DNA from 3 places in the Moritella sp. F3 genome. Region 2 is predicted to be linked to each of the others. Evidence: predicted binding sites of a transcription regulator. Region 2 holds the regulator's gene; each other region holds the start of a gene.
What was found. The regulator sigma-54, encoded in region 2, starts transcription at its own class of promoters, with help from an activator protein. The targets are predictions, from matches to a motif close to GTTGGCACGNNNNTNGNNT.
Positions count from the first base shown of each region.

Region 1: the regulator sigma-54 is predicted to act here: its motif matches at 1,782-1,800, upstream of glnK (P-II family nitrogen regulator).
Region 3: the regulator sigma-54 is predicted to act here: its motif matches at 5,543-5,561, upstream of flgF (flagellar basal-body rod protein FlgF).

Region 1 covers NZ_BLRL01000007.1:216,560-224,407, reverse strand. The annotation lists gene JFU56_RS14065 (PKD domain-containing protein) at 216-1,337, opposite strand; gene glnK (P-II family nitrogen regulator) at 1,849-2,187, shown strand; gene JFU56_RS14055 (ammonium transporter) at 2,199-3,431, shown strand; gene JFU56_RS14050 (aminodeoxychorismate/anthranilate synthase component II) at 3,606-4,190, shown strand; gene JFU56_RS14045 (aspartate aminotransferase family protein) at 4,330-5,535, shown strand; gene JFU56_RS14040 (NAD(P)-dependent oxidoreductase) at 5,587-6,453, shown strand; gene crp (cAMP-activated global transcriptional regulator CRP) at 6,549-7,190, opposite strand; gene JFU56_RS14030 (OsmC family protein) at 7,475-7,848, shown strand, end outside.
Region 2 covers NZ_BLRL01000009.1:114,399-122,246, forward strand. The annotation lists gene murA (UDP-N-acetylglucosamine 1-carboxyvinyltransferase) at 1-519, opposite strand, end outside; gene JFU56_RS15310 (BolA family protein) at 531-788, opposite strand; gene JFU56_RS15315 (calcium/sodium antiporter) at 1,115-2,083, shown strand; gene JFU56_RS15320 (KpsF/GutQ family sugar-phosphate isomerase) at 2,139-3,110, shown strand; gene kdsC (3-deoxy-manno-octulosonate-8-phosphatase KdsC) at 3,112-3,660, shown strand; gene lptC (LPS export ABC transporter periplasmic protein LptC) at 3,657-4,217, shown strand; gene lptA (lipopolysaccharide transport periplasmic protein LptA) at 4,240-4,701, shown strand; gene lptB (LPS export ABC transporter ATP-binding protein) at 4,717-5,442, shown strand; gene JFU56_RS15345 (RNA polymerase factor sigma-54) at 5,491-7,011, shown strand; gene hpf (ribosome hibernation promoting factor) at 7,043-7,330, shown strand; gene rapZ (RNase adapter RapZ) at 7,542-7,848, shown strand, end outside.
Region 3 covers NZ_BLRL01000004.1:243,878-251,725, forward strand. The annotation lists gene flgA (flagellar basal body P-ring formation chaperone FlgA) at 1-307, opposite strand, end outside; gene JFU56_RS09620 (chemotaxis protein CheV) at 474-1,409, shown strand; gene JFU56_RS09625 (protein-glutamate O-methyltransferase CheR) at 1,465-2,289, shown strand; gene flgB (flagellar basal body rod protein FlgB) at 2,613-3,008, shown strand; gene flgC (flagellar basal body rod protein FlgC) at 3,011-3,430, shown strand; gene JFU56_RS09640 (flagellar hook assembly protein FlgD) at 3,446-4,150, shown strand; gene flgE (flagellar hook protein FlgE) at 4,175-5,482, shown strand; gene flgF (flagellar basal-body rod protein FlgF) at 5,622-6,365, shown strand; gene flgG (flagellar basal-body rod protein FlgG) at 6,415-7,203, shown strand; gene JFU56_RS09660 (flagellar basal body L-ring protein FlgH) at 7,252-7,848, shown strand, end outside.

The DNA of each region.
Region 1 (7,848 bases), on a different contig from region 2:
CAGAGTGCTGTATTTTATTAAACGTATTCAGTTGATTGGACGCTTTATAAAAAGATAAGCGGGCTGACACGCCGGAGGCCGCGAGTTGTGGTTTATAAAAAGTCGTCCACTTTCTCTTTGCCAAAAAACAACGAAAGCCTGAATCATTGATTCAGGCTTTCAGGCTTTCAGATAAATATGACGAATCTTATTTCACTTCAAGCATTCGCGCTAACTTAGCACTCATTATTACCTTGTTGTCTTACTTGCCAAGTTAATGTTGGGGTTATACGGATAAATGATAAATCATTGATGTATTGCTGAACTCTTGTGCTACACCATGCTTCTGCTGCTACTCGATTTGTAATTACTGAAGTACTAAAGCACTGACCTTCATCTGCACTCTTAAATATTAAACTAGAGGTGGTCAATACATCACAAGTCACGTAAGAAGCTTCTTCGTAAGCATCAATTGTTTTTGTTTCAGTATTCGTTACACCTTCTTTGCTCGCTACGGTAAGTACGACACTATAAGGCCCTTCTGATGGATACGTTGTAGAGGCTGTAATACCGATTGCAGACTCTCCGTTACCAAAATCCCAGTAATAAGACGCGATATCGCTGCTCTGGTTTGAACTTTCGTTTGCATCGAAGTTTACAACTAACTTATTCTTTGTGTAGTTAAATCTAGCCGCTGGTGTTGTTGTTTCATCCACCACGTTAATAGCCATTGCTGTTTCTGCTTGGCTATTGTCTTCTGCGGTGACTTTTAAATGGACAATATATTCCCCTGCTTGACTAAAAGTGTGGGTGACTTGAGACCCTGACATCTCTTGGCCCTCAATTACCCATTCAATTTGAGATAAAGAACCTTCACTATAGCCTGAAGAGTCGCTATTAAACGTATATACCGTTTTTTCTCTATCCGTGATATCTATCACTGCTGTTGGTGATACTGGTTGCGTTGCTATATCTTCTGCACTGATTGCTACATCTTTTGAGTACTGAGCCAAAGCTTCGCCAGACTGATCCTCTATTATTAACTTTATTTTGTAGGTAGCAGCTTCTCTAAACTGATACTGAGGTGCGCTCTCGGGATAGAGTGAGGTTATTTGACCTTCACCTTCTAAGTTTACTGACCAGTTAAAGGTCACGTTATCTGTGGATTGTTCAATATTATTTACGGTATAAACTGAACTGAAATTATAAATGGGTGAGTTTATACCATTAGGTGTGGCAGAGTAACTCACGGACGATATCGTATTTATTTGCTCATCTTTATCGTCACTATCAAATACATCCTCAGAACCGCAAGCTGTAAGCGTTGATAATAGTGCTACCAGTAGTAATTTTTTCATCGTATCTCTTCCATGAGTTGAGGTTTAAAGTAACAGATCCATCTTAGCTACTTGGTTTGGAAGCACATTATCATTATTACTGTTTATAAGAAGTACTAATTTAGTCGTGGTACAAAACGTTGTGTCACCTTTTATTTGTTACTTTATTGGAGAGATTTAATGGATTTTAAATAGATTAATATCAGATTTAATCATTTAGACTTAAGAGTGCCTAATTAGTAGTAATCATTAACCATTAAAAATAGATAATGTCTTACATGATTTTAAGATATGAGTAGTTATTAAAATTGAGACTGAGATCTCAAAGTAACAGGGTTGTAATAGTCGTGTAACATCTGCACTGGTTTGGTGTTAGTAATTGAATGGTTGCACTATTATGGGGCTTGTTCGAAGTGTTTAAATACATTATTCAACTTAAGTTGTTGAATAATAAGGTTTAAAATAATTGGCACGGAGGTTGAATTAACTTAAGTATATAGATTTTCCATATACTTATGCAAGGAGCTCTTATATGAAGCTAATAAGCGCAATCATTAAACCGTTTAAACTCGATGATGTACGTGAAGCTGTCGCAGATTTCGGTGTTGAAGGGTTAACTGTTACTGAGGTAAAAGGTTTTGGTCGTCAAAAAGGTCATACCGAACTTTATCGTGGTGCAGAATATCAAGTTGATTTCTTACCTAAAGTTAAGTTAGAAATTGCCACGCAGAGTGAAAACGTTGATCGCCTCATTGAAGCTATTAGCAGTGCTGCTTACACAGGTAAGATTGGTGATGGTAAGATTTTTGTTTACGACCTAAAACAAGTTGTGCGTATCCGTACGGGCGAAATGGATTCAGAAGCAATTTAAAGGAATAAATTATGCAAGAATTAACAACTACAGTTACTGAGCTGCGTTTTGCACTCGATACTTTTTACTTTTTAATGTCTGGTGTACTAGTTATGTGGATGGCTGCAGGTTTTGCAATGCTAGAAGCTGGTCTGGTTCGTTCTAAGAATACCACTGAAATTTTGACTAAGAACGTCGTGCTTTATTCAATCGCATGTATTATGTTTTTATTAGTCGGCTATAACATCATGTATGTTGATAATGCTGAAGGTGGCATCATCCCATCATTTGGTTCATTAATCGGTACAGCATCGGAAGGCGCTGATCATTCGTTAGAATCAGACTTTTTCTTCCAGGTAGTATTTGTTGCAACTGCAATGTCGATTGTATCTGGTGCGGTTGCTGAACGTATGAAGTTATGGGCTTTCCTTGCTTTCACGGTTGTTTTAACAGGTGTTATTTATCCGATTGAAGGTTATTGGACTTGGGGTGGTGGTTTCTTATCTGAAGCTGGTTTCTCTGATTTCGCTGGCTCAGGTATTGTGCATATGGCTGGTGCATCAGCTGCACTAGCGGCGGTACTTTTACTGGGTGCTCGTAAGGGGAAATACGGTAAAAATGGTGAGGTTTATCCAATCCCTGGTTCAAATATGCCATTAGCGACATTAGGTGCATTTATCTTATGGATGGGTTGGTTTGGTTTTAATGGTGGTTCACAGCTATTAATTTCAGATGTTGAAAATGCAACGGCTGTCGGTGCAATCTTTGTAAATACCAATACAGCGGCTGCTGCCGGTGCTGTTGCTGCACTGCTCATCACTAAATTGATGTGGGGTAAAGCGGACTTAACGATGGTTCTTAATGGTGCGTTAGCTGGTCTGGTGACTATTACAGCTGACCCGTTAAGCCCATCGCCAGCATTTGCGACCTTATTGGGTGCATTAGGTGGTGTGTTAGTTGTCTTTAGTATCGTAGCATTAGATAAAGCGAGAATTGATGATCCCGTTGGTGCTATCTCTGTACACGGTGTGTGTGGTTTATTTGGTCTAATGGTTGTGCCATTTAGCAATACCGATGCGACGTTTGGTGCTCAACTATACGGCGCTGCAATTATCTTTGCATGGGTGTTTGGCGCAAGTATCCTAGTTTGGGCAGTACTTAAAGCGACAATGGGCATTCGTGTTACTGAAGAAGAAGAAGTAATAGGAATGGACATGGCGGACTGTGGTATCGATGCTTACCCTGAGTTTGTATCAGTTAAATAAAGTTATTTAGTACTTAGTTAAAAACAAAGCTTGGCACTTGCTGAGCTTTGTTTTTTTGTTTCTGAATAAAGCTAACACTGAACTGTAGGTATTATTACGAACGCTCATGATTAGAATCCCACCTTTACCTGTGATATTATTTACCCTGTTTCCACATTAGAATTATAATTTTTCATGTTACTCATTATCGATAATTACGATAGCTTTACGTTTAATTTATTCCAATACTTCTCTGAACTTGGTCAAGAGGTTATCGTTAAACGTAATGATGAAATTTCACTTGCGCAAATATCCTCGCTGTCTCCAGACTATCTTGTTATCTCTCCTGGTCCTTGCACACCCAATGATGCGGGAATATCATTGTCAGTTATTGAAGCATTTTCTGGGAAGATACCTATTTTAGGTGTTTGTCTTGGTCATCAAGCTATCGCGCAAGTATTTGGTGCTAATGTGATAAAAGCTAAAAAAGTAATGCATGGCAAAACATCAGCAATAAAGCACAAAGGTAAAGGCGTGTTTACGGGATTAAATAATCCTTTGACTGTGACGCGCTATCATTCTTTAATTGTTGAAACCCTCACATTAAACGATGTATTTGAAATTACTGCTTGGACAGAAAATGAGGCTGGTGAATTTGATGAAATCATGGCCTTTAAGCATAAATCGTTGGCATTAGAAGGCGTGCAATTTCATCCTGAAAGCATTCTGACTGAGCAAGGTAAAGAGCTACTAAATAACTTTCTTATGCGTAATTTATAAATTTCTATTACATTATCCAATATTAACTTGACCTGTGATTAAATATCTATAATTATTGAATATATATGCGATATGATTTGGCATTTAAGTATTTAGTTATTGATTTTACTGAGAGGGAAGGAATATGACCAAGAATGTAATAGGTGTAAGCCGGAAAGATTTTGATACTGTCATGGTGCCTAATTACGCACCAGCAGCGATGATCCCTGTTCGTGGTCAAGGCTCTCGACTGTGGGATCAAGATGATAATGAATATATTGATTTTGCGGCTGGTATTGCTGTTAGTTGTTTAGGTCATTGTTACCCTCCTTTAGTTGAAACGTTACAAACACAAAGCCAACAGCTGTGGCATGTCAGTAATTTACTGACCAACGAACCAGCCTTAAGACTTGCGACTAAATTAACTGACGCGACATTTGCGGAGCAAGTCTTTTTTGCTAATTCAGGCGCCGAAGCAAATGAAGCTGCATTGAAGTTAGCACGTCGTTATGCACTGGATAATTTTGGTGATAAAAAAGATCAGATTATAGCCTTTAATCAAGGTTTTCACGGTCGTACTTTCTTCACGGTGACTGTGGGTGGGCAAGCTGTGTACTCTGACGGTTTCGGCCCTAAACCTGGTGCAATTGAACATGTTGATTTTAATGATCTAGCTGCTTTAGAATCGCTTATGAGTGATAACACCTGCGCTATTATGATGGAACCTTTACAAGGTGAAGGCGGGATCCATGCTGCTAGCCAGCAATTTATGATTGGCGTTCGTGCGTTGTGTGATAAATACAATGCGCTGTTGATATTTGATGAAGTGCAAACTGGTGTCGGTCGTACAGGAACCTTATATGCTTATCAAAATACGGATGTTAAACCGGATATTTTAACCTCAGCTAAGGGGCTTGGTGCTGGCTTCCCTATTGCAGCGATGTTAACAACGGCGAATATCGCGAAAAGTTTACGTGTCGGTACCCATGGTAGTACTTATGGTGGCAACCCATTAGCTTGTAGCATTGCAGAGGTAGTTGTTGATACTGTCAATGATACTGCTTTTCTAGCACAAGTTAAGGCTAAGTCAGTTATCTTTAAAAATGCTTTAGCTGCGCTTAATCATCAACACGGTATTTTTGCTGATATTCGGGGTGAAGGGTTATTATTAGGTGCTGAGTTAACTGAGCAGTATGAAGGTCAGGCTATCGCTATTATGAATTTGGCTGCTAAAGAAGGCTTGTTGATATTAGTGGCTGGCGCGAATGTATTACGCTTTACACCTGCACTTAATATACCTGACAGTGACATCCATGTCGGGATGCAAAAACTGAGTCTTGCTATTGAAAAATGGTTATCGGCTTAGCCGTTAATTATAATGAACATTAAAAGTGACATGTTATAGGTGGAGTAAACAGTGAAAATAGCATTTATAGGTTTAGGTGTAATGGGTTATCCGATGGCGGGACATCTGCAGAATGCTGGACATGATGTCGTGGTATTTAATCGTACAGCGAGTAAAGCGGCAGCATGGGTGGATAAATATAGCGGTGAACGAGCCTCTACGCCTCATCTAGCAGCAACTAACGCTGATTTAGTACTTATGTGTGTTGGTAATGATGATGATGTACGCAGCGTTGTTTACGGTGATGATGGCGTGCTGTCGGCAATGACAGCCGATACGATACTTATCGATCACACGACCACATCAGCATTATTAGCCGAAGAGCTATCTACTGCCTGTGCTAAATCAAAGGTTCATTTTCTGGATGCGCCAGTGTCGGGTGGGCAAGCGGGTGCTGACAATGCTCTGCTGACAATTATGACCGGTGGTGGAGCCTGTGCATATGAGCGTGCTTTGCCTGTATTGGATATTATGGCGAAGAAAGTTACCTTGGTTGGTGCTGCCGGAGCTGGGCAAAAATGTAAAATGGTTAATCAACTTTGTATCGCGGGATTGGTGCAAGGTTTGGCTGAAGGTATTAATTTTGCTAAGAATGCGGGATTAGATGAACATGTCGTTCTTGATGTCTTACGTAATGGTGCTGCACAATCTTGGCAGTTAGAAAATCGTACGTTGACGATGGCTCAGGGGAAGTTTGATTTTGGCTTTGCTATTGATTGGATGCGTAAAGATCTCGGAATCTGTTTCGAAGAAGCAGAGCGTAATGGCTCTTTAGTGCCGATTGCGAAATTAGTCGATGGGTTTTATGCCGAGTTACAGGATTCTGGTGAGCAGCGTAGTGATACGTCAGTCCTGATTAAACGATTACATAAATCATAATATGCGTTAACGAATAAACTATAGCGAATAAAAAAGGCGTCTGACTGTGAGTAACATGTCAGGCGCCTTTTTATTAGCTGAATAAAATGATTGAATTAGCGAGTGCCAAATACCACAATCGTTTTACCATGAGCTGAAATAAGCTCTTGTTCTTCAAGCATCTTCAAGATACGGCCAACAGTTTCACGTGAGCAACCCACGATCTGTCCAATTTCTTGACGCGTAATTTTAATTTGCATACCGTCTGGGTGAGTCATTGCGTCAGGCTGTTTTGCTAAGCTTAGTAATGTTTGTGCAATACGGCCTGTTACGTCTAGAAATGCTAGATCACCCACTTTCTGGCTTGTCGTTTGTAAACGTTCTGCCATTTGTCCTGATAGACGCATTAGAATTTCAGGGTTAACTTGGATTAACTGACGGAATTTCTTATATGAGATCTCAGCTACTTCACATGGTGATTTAGCTCGGATCCATGCGCTACGTACAGGTTCTTCAGTATCTTCAAATAGGCCTAATTCACCCATGAAGTCACCTTGATTTAGGTAAGAAAGGATCATTTCTTTACCTTCTTCGTCCTTGATTAGAACTGCCACAGAACCTTTAACGATAAAATATAAAGTTTCTGCTTTTTCTCCAGCATGGATCAAAGTACTTTTTGAAGGGTACTTGTGAATATGGCAATGAGATAAGAACCATTCTAAAGTAGGGTCGGATTGTGGCTTGCCGATAACAACCATGGGTATTCCTCTGTAAGTTATTATAATCGCAAATTATGTCCGTGTTGCGATATTTTAATTTTATTATTATTAATGACTTGATAGCATAAGAGACAATAACACTAATAAGCAAGAACTGAGTTGATCTCAGTTCAATATCAACGTGAATATATCATTTTTTGAATATTGACTTGCTGTTTATTTGTGACTTTAGACTATATTTGGGATATGAGACAGCATTATACCACTCTTGTGGTATTTAATATTGTTCAATACCTTTGAATTAGACATTAACTAGGTGTTTTATGAAAGCAAATGTGAAGTGGATCCAAGAAATGCAATTAATGGGCACGTCAGAAACGGGCCATGGTCTGTTAATGGACGGTGATCGCAACGGTATTGCGGCAAGCCCAATGGAAGTTGTACTGATGGGGATGGGCGCGTGCAGCTCGATTGATGTTGTTGATATTCTTAAAACGGGTCGTCAAAACATCCTTGGTTGTGAGGTTGATTTAACCAGTGAAAGAGCCGCAGAACCACCGCGCGTTTTTACTAAAATTAATGCGCATTTCATTGTTTCTGGTGATGACCTAAATGAGAAAAAAGTAAAACGTGCCGTTGAGTTATCGATGGAGAAATATTGTTCTGTTGCGAAAATGCTCGAGAAGGCTGCAGAAAT
Region 2 (7,848 bases):
CATTAATAGGTTTTCAGTACCCGTTACGCTAACCATATCCATTAAGATACGCGCGCCTTTTAAACGGCCATCAACGCGAGCTTTAATATAGCCTTCTTCAACGTTAATGTTTGCTTGCATCATTTCTAAACCATGAATGTGTAGATTCACTGGGCGAGCGCCAATTGCACAGCCACCCGGTAAAGAAACATCTGCAGTCGAGAATTTAGCCGTTAAAGGACCAAGCGCTAAAATTGATGCTCGCATGGTTTTAACTAATTCATATGGGGCTTTTTGACAGTTAACCGTACCAGCAGTGATAACAACATCACCCTCTGCATTACGCTCTGCTTGCGCACCCAGTTCACGTAACAACTGTAACGTGGTTTTAATATCTCTTAATTCTGGCACATTCTTAAGAATGATAGTTTCATCACTTAGTAACGTTGCAAATAGAATCGGTAGTGCCGCGTTCTTAGCACCCGAAATAGTCACATCGCCATTTAACTGACAAGGACCTTTAATTAAAAACTTATCCATTCTAATCCAGCCTAAGAAGGTAATATAAATTTACGTTCGCGAATCCATTCTTCAGGTGTGTATGCCTTGATGGTTAACGCATGAATACTATTTGATGCAATTTGCTCTTTTAATGGCGCATAAATAGCTTGTTGTTTTTTTACACGGCTCATACCGACAAACATCTCGGCGACAGCAATAACGTCGTAGTGGCTGCCTTCACCTTTCACGTGTAATTCCTGGAACGTATACTCATTTTCCAGCAATGTTTTTAATTCTTGAATATCCATAATACTAAAATCCTGTAATGCCGCCATTCTAAGCCAAGTTAAAAACTCTACATGCCACGATCGCAAACTGACTAAAACGATAGAGCAGCATGTTTAGTTTTAAGTGAATGACGTTCTAAATGAGAGAATCGCGCTTAAAACTAAAGTATTAAAATAGCCCAGTATTCTAAAAGCAATCGCTTTAATACACAATCCAAAACTATCACTAAGTCACGATTTTTAGGGCGTGATCATTCGATAGTCGACAAGATTTAACAATTTAGCTTTTCTTTCCGTTAAAAAAGACCGAAAATAGTACTCTTTTTTATCAACTTTTTAATTGGCCGATGTTAACTACAAATATTATTATTTTAATTCTGGGATTGATTGGACTTGTCATCAGTGCCGATAAATTCGTCTATGGCGCTGCTGGATTAGCCCGAAATCTTGGTATCTCACCGCTTATCATTGGCCTTACTATTGTAGCGATGGGTTCATCTGCACCAGAAATGATGGTCGCTGTATCGGCATCGCTAAATGGCGCTCCCAATACGGCAATCGGTAACGCGATTGGTTCAAACATAACCAACATAACCTTGGTTTTAGGCTTAACCGCATTATTAAAACCCTTACTCGTCGGCTCTGCAACCATCCGTAGAGAGATCCCGATGGTATTAATTACCACGATACTTGCCGGTGTTGTGCTTTGGGATTTAAAACTAGAAATGTATGAAGGTGTAATTTTATTATTATTATTCTTCATTACGATTCTAACGTTAACAATTTTAGCATTAAAGCGTCCAAGTGATGATCCGATTGCCGACGAACACAATGATGACGTACCTGAAGGCGTGCCAACTTGGAAAGCAGTGGCATGGTTAATTTTCGGTATGATCGCCCTGCCTGTTAGCTCTAGCTATCTTGTCGATTCAGCAGTCGTGATCGCACAATACTATGGCATGAGCGATTTAGTTATCGGCCTGACTATTATTGCGATAGGCACGAGCTTACCAGAACTTGCAGCATCAATAACCGGCGTTTTAAAAGGTGAAGATGACCTGGCAATGGGGAATATCATTGGGTCTAACATCTTCAACATTTTAGCCGTATTATCGTTACCAGGTATTTTAGCACCAGGTATGATTGATCCCGCGATTATTAGTCGTGACTTCTACTACATGCTCGGCGCAACGATCGTGATGCTATTAATGGCCATCGGCTTTAGAGGCCGTCCAGGTCGTATCAACCGTATTGAAGGTGGCGTGCTATTGGCTGGTTTTGTCGCGTATCAAGTTATTATATTTAGTAGTATTTAGTCATTATTGCTATTCTAGGCTAAGTATCAAATCGTATATTTATTAGGAAATAACCATGTCGAGTCAGTTCAATTATTGTCAAAGTGCGCTTAATGTCATTGAAATAGAAGCCGCTGCGATCACGCAATTAGGTCAATATATTGATACGACCTTTACAGGTGCTTGTGAGTTACTTATCGCCTGTAAAGGCAAGGTTATTGTAACCGGCATGGGAAAATCAGGGCATATTGCTAACAAAATTGCGGCGACACTCGCCAGCACCGGGACGCCAGCATTCTTCGTGCATCCCGGTGAAGCCAGTCATGGCGATCTGGGCATGATCGAACGTGAAGATGTGGTCATCGCCCTCTCAAATTCAGGTGAGTCTGATGAAATATTAGCACTGTACCCAGTATTAACCCGTTTAAGCATACCGATCATTGCGATAACGGGTAACACCAATTCAACCATGGCTCGTGAAGCAACCGTTAGCTTATGTGTTAAGGTCGATAAAGAAGCTTGCCCATTAGGATTAGCACCAACCTCGAGCACCACTGCAAGCTTAGTCATGGGGGATGCTATTGCCGTCTCTTTACTTGAAGCGAAAGGTTTTACAGCCAATGATTTTGCCTTATCTCACCCAGGCGGTAGCTTAGGTCGTAAGTTATTACTGCGTATTTCCGACATTATGCATAAAGGTGACGGCATACCAAGCGTACAACAAAACGAAACGATTTCTGATGCCTTATTAGAAGTGTCTCGAAAAGGCCTAGGGATGACCGCTGTCACGAACGCCGATAAGCTGGTTGGTATTTTCACTGACGGTGATTTACGTCGTATTTTAGATGCACGTATAGATATTCACCAAACCCCTATCAGTGCAGTAATGACCGAAAGGTGTGTTACTATTAATGAACATATATTGGCTGCAGAAGCCCTCGCCGTCATGGAAAATAAGAAAGTTAACGGCTTAATTGTTGTTAATGAAAAACAAGAACCAGTCGGCGCCTTCAATATGCATGACTTACTACGCGCAGGTGTACTATAAAATGATCAACACGTTATACGGTCCAATCTCACAAGATATTTTAACTAAAGCAAAAACATTAAAGCTGCTTATTTGCGATATAGATGGTGTTTTTTCTGATGGTCGAGTGTATATGGGTAACGATGGCGAAGAGCTGAAAGCATTCCATACCCGTGATGGTTTTGGGGTTAAATCGCTACTTAATGCAGGTATTGAAGTCGCGGTCATCACCGGCCGTCAATCAACGATTGTCGCTAACCGTATGCAAGGGTTAGGGGTTAAGCACGTCTATCAAGGCCAGGACAACAAAGTCGTTGCCTTTAACATGCTGCTTGAAAAATTAAACATATCACCAGAACATGTAGCCTATATTGGTGATGATGTTATCGATTTACCGGTAATGAATCTATGTGGGCTCAGTGTTGCGGTTGCAGATGCACACCCATTAGTCAAAAAAGGTGCTGATTTTAGCACCTCTATTCGCGGTGGTTTTGGCGCAGTAAGAGAACTCGCAGACCTGATCTTATTAGCGAAAGGGATTTTAGACCAAGCACAAGGTACTTCGGTATGAATCGACAAAATGTAGGAATAGTAATCCTCTTTTTGTGTGCCCTTGGGATATGGCGATTTTTTTCGCCTAATGAAGAAATAACAGCACCAACATCAACCGAATATCAACCTGATTTTACTGCACAAGTTCTCCGTAGCGTTGAATTTAGCCTTGAAGGAAAAATTATACGTCGCACTTTTGCAGATAGCATGGAGCATTATGGTGAGTTAGGCATGACAATGTTCACTAACCCCGTTATCATCCTTTATGATGAAAATGCACAAGCGACGTGGAAGATCAAAGCTAAAGAAGGTAACTTTAGCAGTGAAGATGTCGCCATATTACGCGATGATGTTATCATCAAAAACATGGCTAAAAATGATTATATCGATGTCATCACAACCAGTTATTTACAATTAGAACTCGCCGAAAATTTGGTGCGTAGCGATCAATTAATTACCATTACTGGCGACTTGTTTAATCAAACAGGCATTGGCCTGGAAGGTGATTTAAAACAAGAATACATGACAATCCTTAAGCAAGTTGAAGCGATTTATACTAATGATGAAAAAATATAAAGTTTTACTGTTAACATTATTCATGAGTAATTCAGCACTCGCATTAGAGTCTGATTTCCAAGAAAATGTTGTCGTGAATGCCAAACGTCAAGAAGTGTTTATTAAAGAGAACCGCGTTATCTTTTATGATAATGTGGTGGTAACTCAAGGCACTATATTAATTCATGCTGATAAACTAACGGTATTAAGCTCTAACGGCAAAGGCACCGAAGTAATGATAGCGACGGGGAACGTAGCTACTTTTTACCAAGAACTAGATGACGGTAAAAAAATTAACGCTGAGTCTAACGAGATCCGCTATGAACTTGGCAAAAAACGCTTAACCTTGTCAAAGAATGCCCGTTTACGCCAAGCTGATAGTGAAGTTAAAGGTGACAAGATCATCTACCAAATTGATAAACAAGAAATGATAGCCGAGAGTGGCAAAAATGAATCCGATCGCGTGATCACTATTTTCACTCCTGAAGACACCAAAACTAAGTAGAGTAAGTAAATTCATATGGCGCGTTTAAAAGCATCACACTTAGCAAAAAGTTACAACAAACGTAAAGTGGTTTCAGATGTGAGTCTGGAAGTTGAATCCGGCCAAATTGTTGGCTTACTTGGGCCTAATGGCGCAGGTAAAACCACTACCTTTTACATGGTGGTTGGCTTAGTAAAGCGAGATCATGGACAAATCTTCATCGATGACCAAGAATTAACCCATGAGCCTATGCATATTCGCGCACAGCAAGGTATTGGCTACTTACCACAGGAAGCCTCTATTTTTCGCCGCTTATCAGTAACAAAAAATATCATGGCTATTTTGGAATTACGCACAGAATTAAGCCGTTTTGAACGTGAAGAAAAATTAGAAGAATTATTAGAAGAATTTCATATCACCCATATCCGCGACAGTTTAGGTATGAGCTTATCAGGTGGTGAACGCCGTCGTGTAGAGATTGCTCGCGCACTCGCTGCAGATCCGAAGTTTATCTTATTGGATGAACCATTTGCTGGCGTAGATCCAATTTCGGTTGGCGATATTAAGAAAATCATTCAGCATTTACGTGACCGCGGTTTAGGTGTGTTAATTACCGATCATAACGTACGTGAAACGCTTGATGTATGTGAACATTCATATATTGTTAGCCATGGACATTTGATCGCTTCAGGTACTTCTGAAGAAATTTTATCCAATGAAAAAGTAAAAGAAGTATATCTTGGAGATCAATTCCGACTATAGTTTGATATTGATATTTAGCCGCATTAAGGAAGAGAGAGTAGTCGTTAGATGAAGCCATCATTACAACTTAGGATGAGTCAATCTCTGGCAATGACGCCACAGTTACAACAAGCGATTCGATTATTACAACTATCGACCTTGGAGTTACAGCAAGAGATCCAAGAAGCGCTAGATAGCAATCCACTATTAGAACAAGAAGATCCTCATGAGTCGCCCGCTAACGACGCAGATAATCATAACGCGCATGATGACCACAACCATGATGCTAATAATGATGCAGCGCCGACCGATAGCAGTCAAATTGAAGTGGGCGATGCGCTTGCCAGTGAATCGATGCCCGATGAACTACCCAATGACAGTAACTGGGATGACGTTTACACCCCACAAATACAAAACCACAGTAGCGGCAGCGCCGGAATTGATGGCCTAGATCAAGTTTACCAAGGTGAAACCAGCGAAGGTTTATACGAACATTTGATGTGGCAAATGGAGCTAACCCCTTTTTCTGACATCGATCACGCGATTGCAGTCGCAATTATTGACGGTATTGATGATCACGGTTATCTCACTCAAACTTGTGAAGAGATCCTGAACAGCGTTGATATCGACCACCAAGAAGTGGACGCTAACAACGATGCCAAGATTGAATTAGACGAAGTCGAAGCGGTACTAAAACGTATTCAGCACTTTGATCCCATCGGCGTAGCAGCACGTTCACTGCAAGAATGTTTATTGATCCAACTCCAACATTTACCTAAAAATACCCCTTGGTTAAGCGAATGTCAGCAAATAATCCAATCTCATATGGATTTATTAGGCAATCGCGACTACCGTCAATTAAGCCGTAAAACAAAATTAAAAGAACCCCAGCTCAAAGAGATCATGCAATTAATTCAGAGCTTGGAACCAAGACCAGGCAATGTCATTGATCAAACAGAAGGGCTTTACGTTATACCTGACGTGTTAGTAAAGAAAAAAAATAATCAATGGGTGGTAGAGTTAAATCCTGACATTGTGCCAAGATTAAAGGTGAACAATGAATATTCTAATCTTTCGACAGGTAACCGCAACAGCAGCGATGGGCAATTTGTTCGCACCCACGTCCAAGAAGCAAAGTGGTTTATTAAAAGTTTAGAAAGTCGTAATGACACCTTACTAAAAGTGACAAAAAGTATCGTCCAGCGACAGGTTGATTTTTTTGAGTATGGTGATGAAGCCATGAAACCTATGGTACTCAACGATATTGCCGAAGAAGTTGAGATGCATGAATCCACGATATCACGTGTGACGACGCAGAAGTTTATGCATACCCCACGTGGGATCTTTGAATTGAAATTTTTCTTTTCAAGTCATGTAAGCACGGACAACGGTGGCGAATGTTCATCAACCGCTATCCGAGCATTAATTAAGAAATTGGTCGCGGCAGAAAATGCCAGCAAGCCATTAAGTGACAGCAAGATTGCTGATTTACTTGCTGATCAAGGTATCAAGGTCGCTCGACGTACTATTGCAAAGTATCGAGAAGCACTGAGCATACCGCCATCTAATCAGCGCAAGAGTCTATTATAGGACTCACCTAACCTTCATAAGGGAGACGTATATGCAAATTAATTTAACAGGTAGACATGTAGATATTACAGATTCACTGAAAGATTACGTTGATAGCAAGTTTTCCAAATTAGAACGACATTTCGATCACATAAACAATATCCACGTGATCTTAAATGTCGAAAAATTACTGCAGGTTGCAGAAGCAAAAATACATTTAAATGGGGGGGAAATTTTTGCCGTACATGAACATAACGACATGTATGCTGCAATTGATGGCTTAATGGATAAACTCGATAGGCAGGTCATTAAACACAAAGAAAAATTAATTCGCCATTAATTTTAGCCCCACAACAAATAACCTAAAGGAAAACCACTTTTCCTTTAGGTATTACTTTAAGTATTAATAACGCTGACATAATTAAAACATATCATATCCACACCAATTACGGGATAATGAGCATTCTTTTATATTGCTACAGCTTTAAAATTAGCAACCTAATTTTAGCTATGGTAACGATATATTCGCTGCGCAGATATGGGGACAGAACATGAAATTAATAATCGTCAGCGGCCAATCAGGATCCGGTAAATCAATTGCTTTACGGGTACTTGAAGACTTAGGCTACTATTGTGTAGACAACCTACCTGTTACCTTGCTCCCACAGCTACTACAAACCTTAAATGAAAAAACTGAAAAAGTGGCTGTCAGTATCGATGTACGTAACCTCCCAACTGACAAAAAAGAATTAAATGACATTATTACGGCGCTAAAAGCCAGCACCGACCTAACCAGTTTATTCCTCGATACCAATAAAGCTGTACTTATTAAGCGCTACAGCGAGACGAGACGACTAC
Region 3 (7,848 bases), on a different contig from region 2:
TGTGAATTTGCCAATTATCAGTGTTATCACAACGTATTCTTACGGTTGCAGAGCGTTGTAAGCTTTTATTACCGACTAATACTGCCGTCATGTTACCTTCACACTGACTTACTGTTATCCTGCGGTCAATTTTAGTTACTTCTATGCTTACTCTTTCATTCTCGTCACTAAATAGTTGCGATTTGATAAAAGATTCCGCAAACTCTTCAAGAACTTGATGTTTATCTGTTTTTGCGTGCGCATATGGTAAATGGCTTACTACACTGAAGCTGTATAAGAATAGCAATGAGAAAAAATATTTAAACATTTAGGTTTCTAAGCCGATATAAGATTAAAGGTTACGTATAAAGTGATTTGAGAGCCAATTTTTTGGCTATTTATACCGTAAACGACAATATAACTGGATAATACAGTGGTAAGAGCAATATTTAAGCCACTTTGATTATAATAGCTACTTTAGCTGAGGATAAATAATGGCAGGATTACTCGATACGGTCAATCAACGTACCCAACTCGTTGGGCAAAACCGTCTAGAACTACTTATGTTTCGCTTAAACGGGCGTCAGCGTTTCGGCATTAATGTATTTAAAGTAAAAGAAGTACTGCAATGTCCGCCATTAACGATCTTGCCTAAGCTAAATAGTGTTGTCCGCGGTGTTGCACATATTCGTGGGCAAACTATTTCGGTCATCGATTTAAGTTTAGCGACGGGTGGTCGTCCGATTCAGGACCTGAGTAAAGCATTTATTATTATCTCGGAATATAACCGTTCTGTGCAGGGATTTTTAGTATCAAGCGTTGAGCGTATTATCAACATTAACTGGGAATCTATTTTACCACCGCCAAAAGGTACAGGTCGCTTTAGTTACTTAACGGCGGTGACTGAAGTTGATAACGAACTTGTTGAAGTACTCGACGTGGAAAAAATTCTCCATGAAGTCGCACCTGTGAGTATGGAAATTAGTAAGGAAGTGCTAGATACTGCAAACGATATTGATAAAACAGCAATCGAGAAAGTGATCTTAGTTGTTGATGATTCAAGTGTGGCTCGAAATCAGATCAAAAAAGCAGTGTCTGATCTTGGTTTCAAGATTGTACTGGCTAAAGATGGCCGTGATGGCTTAAATAAGTTACGTGAATTGGCTGTTAATGGACCGATATCTGAGCAGGTTGCGTTAATGATTTCTGATATCGAAATGCCAGAAATGGATGGTTATACTCTCACGGCAGAAGTGAGAAATGATCCGTCATTAAATGGGTTATATGTAATCTTACATACCTCATTAAGTGGTGTGTTCAATCAGGCGATGGTTGCTAAAGTTGGCGCAAATGACTTTATTGCTAAGTTTAACCCTGATGAACTTGCCGGTGCAGTATTAAAAGCGTTAAAAGCAGCGGATCCTAGCTAGGTGAACTGTAATATCGAATATAAATATCTTTAGATAGAAAGTTGAGTAAAAAATAGTGCAAACATTGTCAAATGAAGTATATAGCCGTTTTAGTGAGTTTCTTGAGATTCAGTGCGGTATTGTATTAGGGCAAAATAAACAATATTTAGTTAAAAGTCGTTTATTGCCACTATTGGCAAAGCATAAGATGAACAGCTTAACTGAGTTAGTACAAAAGTCGATGACCATGTTAGCGCGTGATTTACGTAATGATGTTATTGATGCGATGACGACGAATGAAACGTTATGGTTTCGCGACGTGTATCCGTTTGAGTATTTACAAGCTAAGATCTTACCTGAGTTTATCAATAAAGGTCAGCCGGTAAAAATATGGTCAGCGGCATCATCGTCTGGTCAAGAACCGTTTTCGATTGCGATGTCTGCGATCGAAACACAGGAAAGAATTAAGCGCATGGGTAAACCTAACGTGCAAATTGTCGGTACGGATATTTCGCCGACCATGATTACGCACTGTAAAGAAGGGGTTTATGATCGCCTTGCTCTTGGACGTGGTCTATCACCTGAGCGTAAACGTCAGTTCTTTAGTGTATTGCCTGATGACAAAATGAAGGTGAATCGTGAGGTTCAGCAATTAACATCATTTCGTGAAATCAACTTGCTAGAAAGTTATGCTTTGTTGGGAAAATTTGACATCATTTTTTGCCGAAATGTACTTATTTATTTTTCACCAAAGATTAAAAGTCAGATCCTGAATCAATTTGCCGCATCGTTAAAACCGGGTGGTTATTTATTTTTAGGTGCATCTGAGTCATTAACAGGCCTAACAGATAAATTCGAAATGGTCCGTTGTAATCCTGGCATTGTTTACAAGCTTAAATAATCTATCTTGCGGTGAGTTAGCGCATGAACATGGATGTTCATTTATTGGCGGTAACTAGCCCAAATACAGCGTCAAAAAATTGTTTTACAACGCTTTTTCTTTATCTCTTCATTTAATCCTGCTCTACCCCTCTTGTAATACTCCCTTGTGATAATTTAATGCAAACTTTAAGTCATTGCTTTTTATGGTTAAATTTTTTTAATTTGATTTTACAATAATGCAGGCAATAAAAATTATTTTTGTGGCACATATGTTGCTTTTATCATTTGTATCATCGTAATTATCATGCGATTGATTACGATATAAATGTTTAGGAGGCGTTCATGGCTATTAATTTTGATAATGCATTAGGTATACACCAGTATTCTGTCGGCGTAAGAGAACGACGCGCAGAAGTACTCGCGAGTAATATCGCCAATGCGGATACCCCAGGTTTTAAAGCCAAAGATTTAACCTTTAAGGATGCATTAGCAAGTGCAACTCAGGGGTCTAGCTTTAACTTATCAAATACCAGTGAGCGTCATATATCAGGTGGCAGAGGTATTGCATCTGATTTGCAATTTAGAGTCCCTAACCAACCCGATACCGGTGACGGCAATACTGTTGATGTGCAAGAAGAGCGTTCTAACTTCATGCAAAACAGTATGGAATATCAAGCATCACTGTCATTCTTAAGCAGCAAGTTTCAAACACTGAGCAAGGCAATTAAAGGACAATAATTATGAGTTTATTTCGAGTCTTTGATGTTGCCGGTTCGGCAATGAGTGCACAATCAGTACGTTTAAATACTACCGCGAGTAATCTTGCTAACGCAAATAGTGTGAGTAGCAGTGCTGATGAAACGTATAAAGCCCGTTATCCAATCTTCCAAGCACAATTAGATCAGGCTAATGCAGCTCAAAATGAAGCAGTTGGCGTGAATGTTGCAGGGATTGTAGAGAGTGATGCACCATTAGTTAATGAGTTTAATCCTAATCATCCATTGGCAGACGAAGATGGTTATGTATATCGCCCTAATGTAAACGTTATGGAAGAGATGGCCAACATGATTAGCGCATCTCGTTCATACCAAACTAACGTGCAAATAGCTGATTCTGCTAAACAAATGTTAACTAAAACATTGGCGTTAGGTAAAGGTTAATAGAGGTATTTGGTTGTGACGACAATTAGCAATAACATAGCTGACTTTAGCAGTCAGTTTAAAACCGAGAAAAAGGATGCGGCAGAGCAGGCGGCAGAAACTACCCGCAAAGAGCTCGGCCAAGAAGACTTTTTCTCGTTACTTACGCAAGAACTGGCTTATCAAGACCCGTTCAAACCGGTAGAAAACTCGGAGATGGTGGCGCAAATGGCGTCGTTTACCACCGCTGATGGTATTTCTAAGATGGACAGTAAGTTTGAGCAGTTAAATACGATCATGAGCTCGAACCAAGCACTGCAAGCGTCAAGTTTAGTCGGTAGCAAGGTACTTGCGCCTGCATCGTCGGCATTTTTATCTGCGGATGAGAATGTATCTGGACGTATTGATTTACCGCAGGGCGCACCTAATATGCGCTTACAAATAGCCAACCAAGTTGGTGAAGTGGTTAAAGTGATTGATATGGGTGAACAGAAGGCCGGTGCAATTCCTTTTGATTGGGACGGCACTGACATGAACGGCAATAAAGTGGCGGAAGGAAGTTACCGCTTGAAGGCATCAGCGTCGATAGACGGCAATGCCCAAGACCTTAAAATATTAAGTTTCCAGCATGTTGAAAGCGTTAACATTGGTAATACTGGTAACGGCATTATGCTGAACTTAAAAGGCATGGGTAGCTTACCATTGAGCCAAGCAACAGAAGTAGCCTCGAAAAATTATTAAATTTATTGAATAAAAGGAAAATTTATGTCATTTAACATCGCCTTGAGTGGGATCAACGCTGCTCAGAAAGACCTTAATACAACGGCAAATAACATTGCTAACGTTAATACCACGGGTTTTAAAGAGTCGCGCGCTGAGTTTGGTGATGTGTATGCAACATCGATTTTCTCTAATGCTAAAACATCGGTTGGTAACGGTGTGGCAACTGCTCATGTTGCGCAGCAGTTTCAACAAGGTAGCTTGAATTTCACCGAGAACTCGCTGGATTTAGCGATTAACGGTAATGGTTTCTTTGTTATGTCAGACGGTCTTGAATCAATGGATCGTAACTACACGCGTGCTGGTGCATTTAAATTAGATTCAAATAGTTTTGTGACTAACTCGGCGGGTAATTATCTACAAGTTTATGATGTGAATGATGATGGTTCTCCAAAAGCGGTGAGCATGGCGTCAACAAAACCGCTGCAAATACCTGATACCGCAGGTGTACCAGAATCAACGAGTAACGTTGATATGACAATGAATTTACCAGCTACTTCACCAGTATTAGATCCGACGAAGTTTGATCCGGCAGATAGTACGACGTTCACATCAGCGACGTCAGTATCAATTTATGATTCACTCGGTGAGTCACATACTTTGTCTACTTATTACATTAAAGATGGTACAGCGGGTGCACCTGCAAACTCTTGGTTAGAGTTTAACTATGTGGATGACCAACCAATTGATATCGTGGGTGGCCAAGCTGTGGCTGCTGCGCCTGGTACACCAGCTAAACCGGCTGCGTTAAGACTGACGTTTGATTCATCTGGTTTATTACAACAACAGCTGCCAGCCATTGCTGAGACTGTGCCACTCGGCGCGATTTTAACCAATGGTGCGGATACCACTCAGACTGTTAAAATCAATATTAATAATCCGACTCAGTTTGCTTCTGCGTTTGAAGTAACAAAATTAGAACAAGACGGCGCGACAGTAGGGCGTTTGACCGGTATTGATATCGGCCCTGATGGTATGGTTGCGGCGAGTTACAGTAATGGCCGTAATGATAAGTTAGGTATGATTGCCATGGCTAAGTTTGCTAACGAACAAGGTCTAAGCCAAACAGGTGATACCGGCTGGCGTGCATCGCAACTTTCAGGTAATGCGATCGCAGGTGAAGCGAACTCTGGTACCTTTGGTAAAATTAATTCATCGGCACTCGAACAGTCAAATGTAAACTTGACCAGTGAACTGGTTGACTTAATTACGGCACAACGTAACTACCAGGCTAACTCAAGAACCTTAGAAGTGAACTCTAAACTGCAAGATACGGTATTACAGATCCGTTAACGTAGCGGGTTGATAAGCCATTTTGATAAAAAGCCACCCTATTTAGGGTGGCTTTTTCATTTTGGCACTTTAATTGCTTTATCACTGGTATTAGACGGGTAATTAACGATTTCAACGAAAAGTGACAGAGGATTGACGAATGGACAATATGCTTTATATCTCGATGTCGGGTGCCAAAGAAAATATGAATGCATTGGCTGTTCGTGCCAATAATATCGCCAATGTGAATACGCATGGCTTTAAATCTGATTTTGAACAAGCACGTTCAATGCAAGCTTTTGGTGAAGGCCTACCTACTCGTGTATTTGCGATCACTGAAAGCCCTGGGCAAGACTTTACCGGTGGTGCATTACAACAGACCGGCAATGCATTGGATGTTGCGATCCAAGGCGATGGTTGGTTAAGTGTCATGGATGATCAGAATAAAGAAAGCTATACCCGTAGTGGCAGTTTACACATGGGCCCTACAGGTGAGTTATTAACATCATCAGGTCGTCCTGTTATCGGTGAAAATGGTCCTATCGTTATACCGACACCCGTTGAACAAATTAAAATTCATGCTGATGGTCGTATCGAGATCCGTCCGCAAGGCGCACCAGCAAACGCATTGGAAGAAGTTGATCAATTAAAATTGGTCAACCCCGATGTTCGCAATTTAGTGAAAGGCTATGATGGTATGTTTCGACAAGCTGACGGCACGCCTGCCGCAGTTGATTTAAACGTCCAAGTGGCAGGTGGTGCACTAGAAACCAGTAATGTAAGTGCTGTTGGTGAACTCACCGGCATGATTAATCTGCAACGTCAGTTTGAAATGCAGATCAAAATGATGAAGACAGCAGAAGAGAATGACAAAGCATCAGATTCACTATTACGGATCAGCTAATTCTCATTGATGAGTCCACGAACAGTATAAATTAGACGAGGAAAACGTTATGAATCCGGCATTATGGATAAGTAAGACAGGCTTAGAAGCACAGCAAACAAATATTTCAACCATTTCAAATAACTTGGCCAATGCCAGCACCGTTGGTTTTAAGAAAGAACGCGCAATTTTTGAAGATTTGCTCTACCAAGCGGTGAATCAACCGGGTGGTCAATCGACTCAAAACACGAAATTACCATCAGGTTTAATGGTTGGTTCGGGTGCGCGAGTTGTGGCAACGCAAAAAGATCACTCACAAGGTAACATGCTAACGACAGATAATTCGTTAGACATGATGGTGAGTGGCCGTGGTTTCTTCGAAATTGAAATGCCAGATGGTACTACGTCATATACCCGTAACGGTCAATTTACCTTAAATGATGAAGGGATTATTGTGACTCCGGGTACTGGTTATCCGTTACAACCACAGATTCAAATTCCAGCTGACGCGCAAACGGTGACAGTATCGGAAGACGGTGAGATCTCCGTCAGCCTACCTGGGCAAACGAACAATCAAACCGTCGGCCAGATTAATATTTCTGACTTTGTTAACCCTGGTGGTTTACAGCCTATTGGACAAAATATGTATATCCAAACGGGTGCCAGTGGTGATCCGGTACAGGGCTTACCAAGTAATGAAGGCTTGGGTAAATTAGTGCAGGGTGCGATTGAGACATCGAACGTCAACGTAACGGAAGAATTAGTGAACCTGATTGAAAGTCAGCGTGTATACGAAATGAATTCCAAAGTAATATCAGCCGTTGATGAAATGCTAAGTTACACCAATCAACAGCTTTAATTTAGCTACAATATAGTTAACCGTTAACTCTTATGATCGAGAATTGTTATGCGTAATTTTATCTTTGCTGTTTTTGTGCTTATGCAACTTGCTGGTTGTTCGTCTTTAGTTAAAGTAAAAGAAAATGTGGTCACTAAAAATCAAGATGCCACTAAAACTGAAGACGCGAAAGAACCTGCTGATGTGAATGAAACACCACAGCAAGATTCACCTGATTATGCACCGATTGTACCCGATGATAATCCTGTACAAGCAAAAGTGACGGGTTCGTTATTTAATCCGCAATACAATAATAATATTTTTTCAGACATTAAAGCACGTCGTGTCGGCGATATTATCACTGTGACATTAACAGAATCGACGAGTGCTAAAAAACAGGCCAGCTCAAATCTAGGCAAAGACAATTCATTCGAACTAGACCCAGTCAGTTTGGGTGGCGAAGATGTAGTGATCGGTGGTTATAAAATCGAAGGTAGTCTAAACCAAACCAGTTCTTTTTCGGGTAACGGTTCGGCTGATCAAAGTAACAGCTTAGAGGGTAATATTTCAGTCACAGTTGTCCGTGTACTACCCAATAACAACCTCGTCATACGGGGTGAGAAATGGTTAATGCTCAATAATGGTAATGAATTTATTCGCCTTACT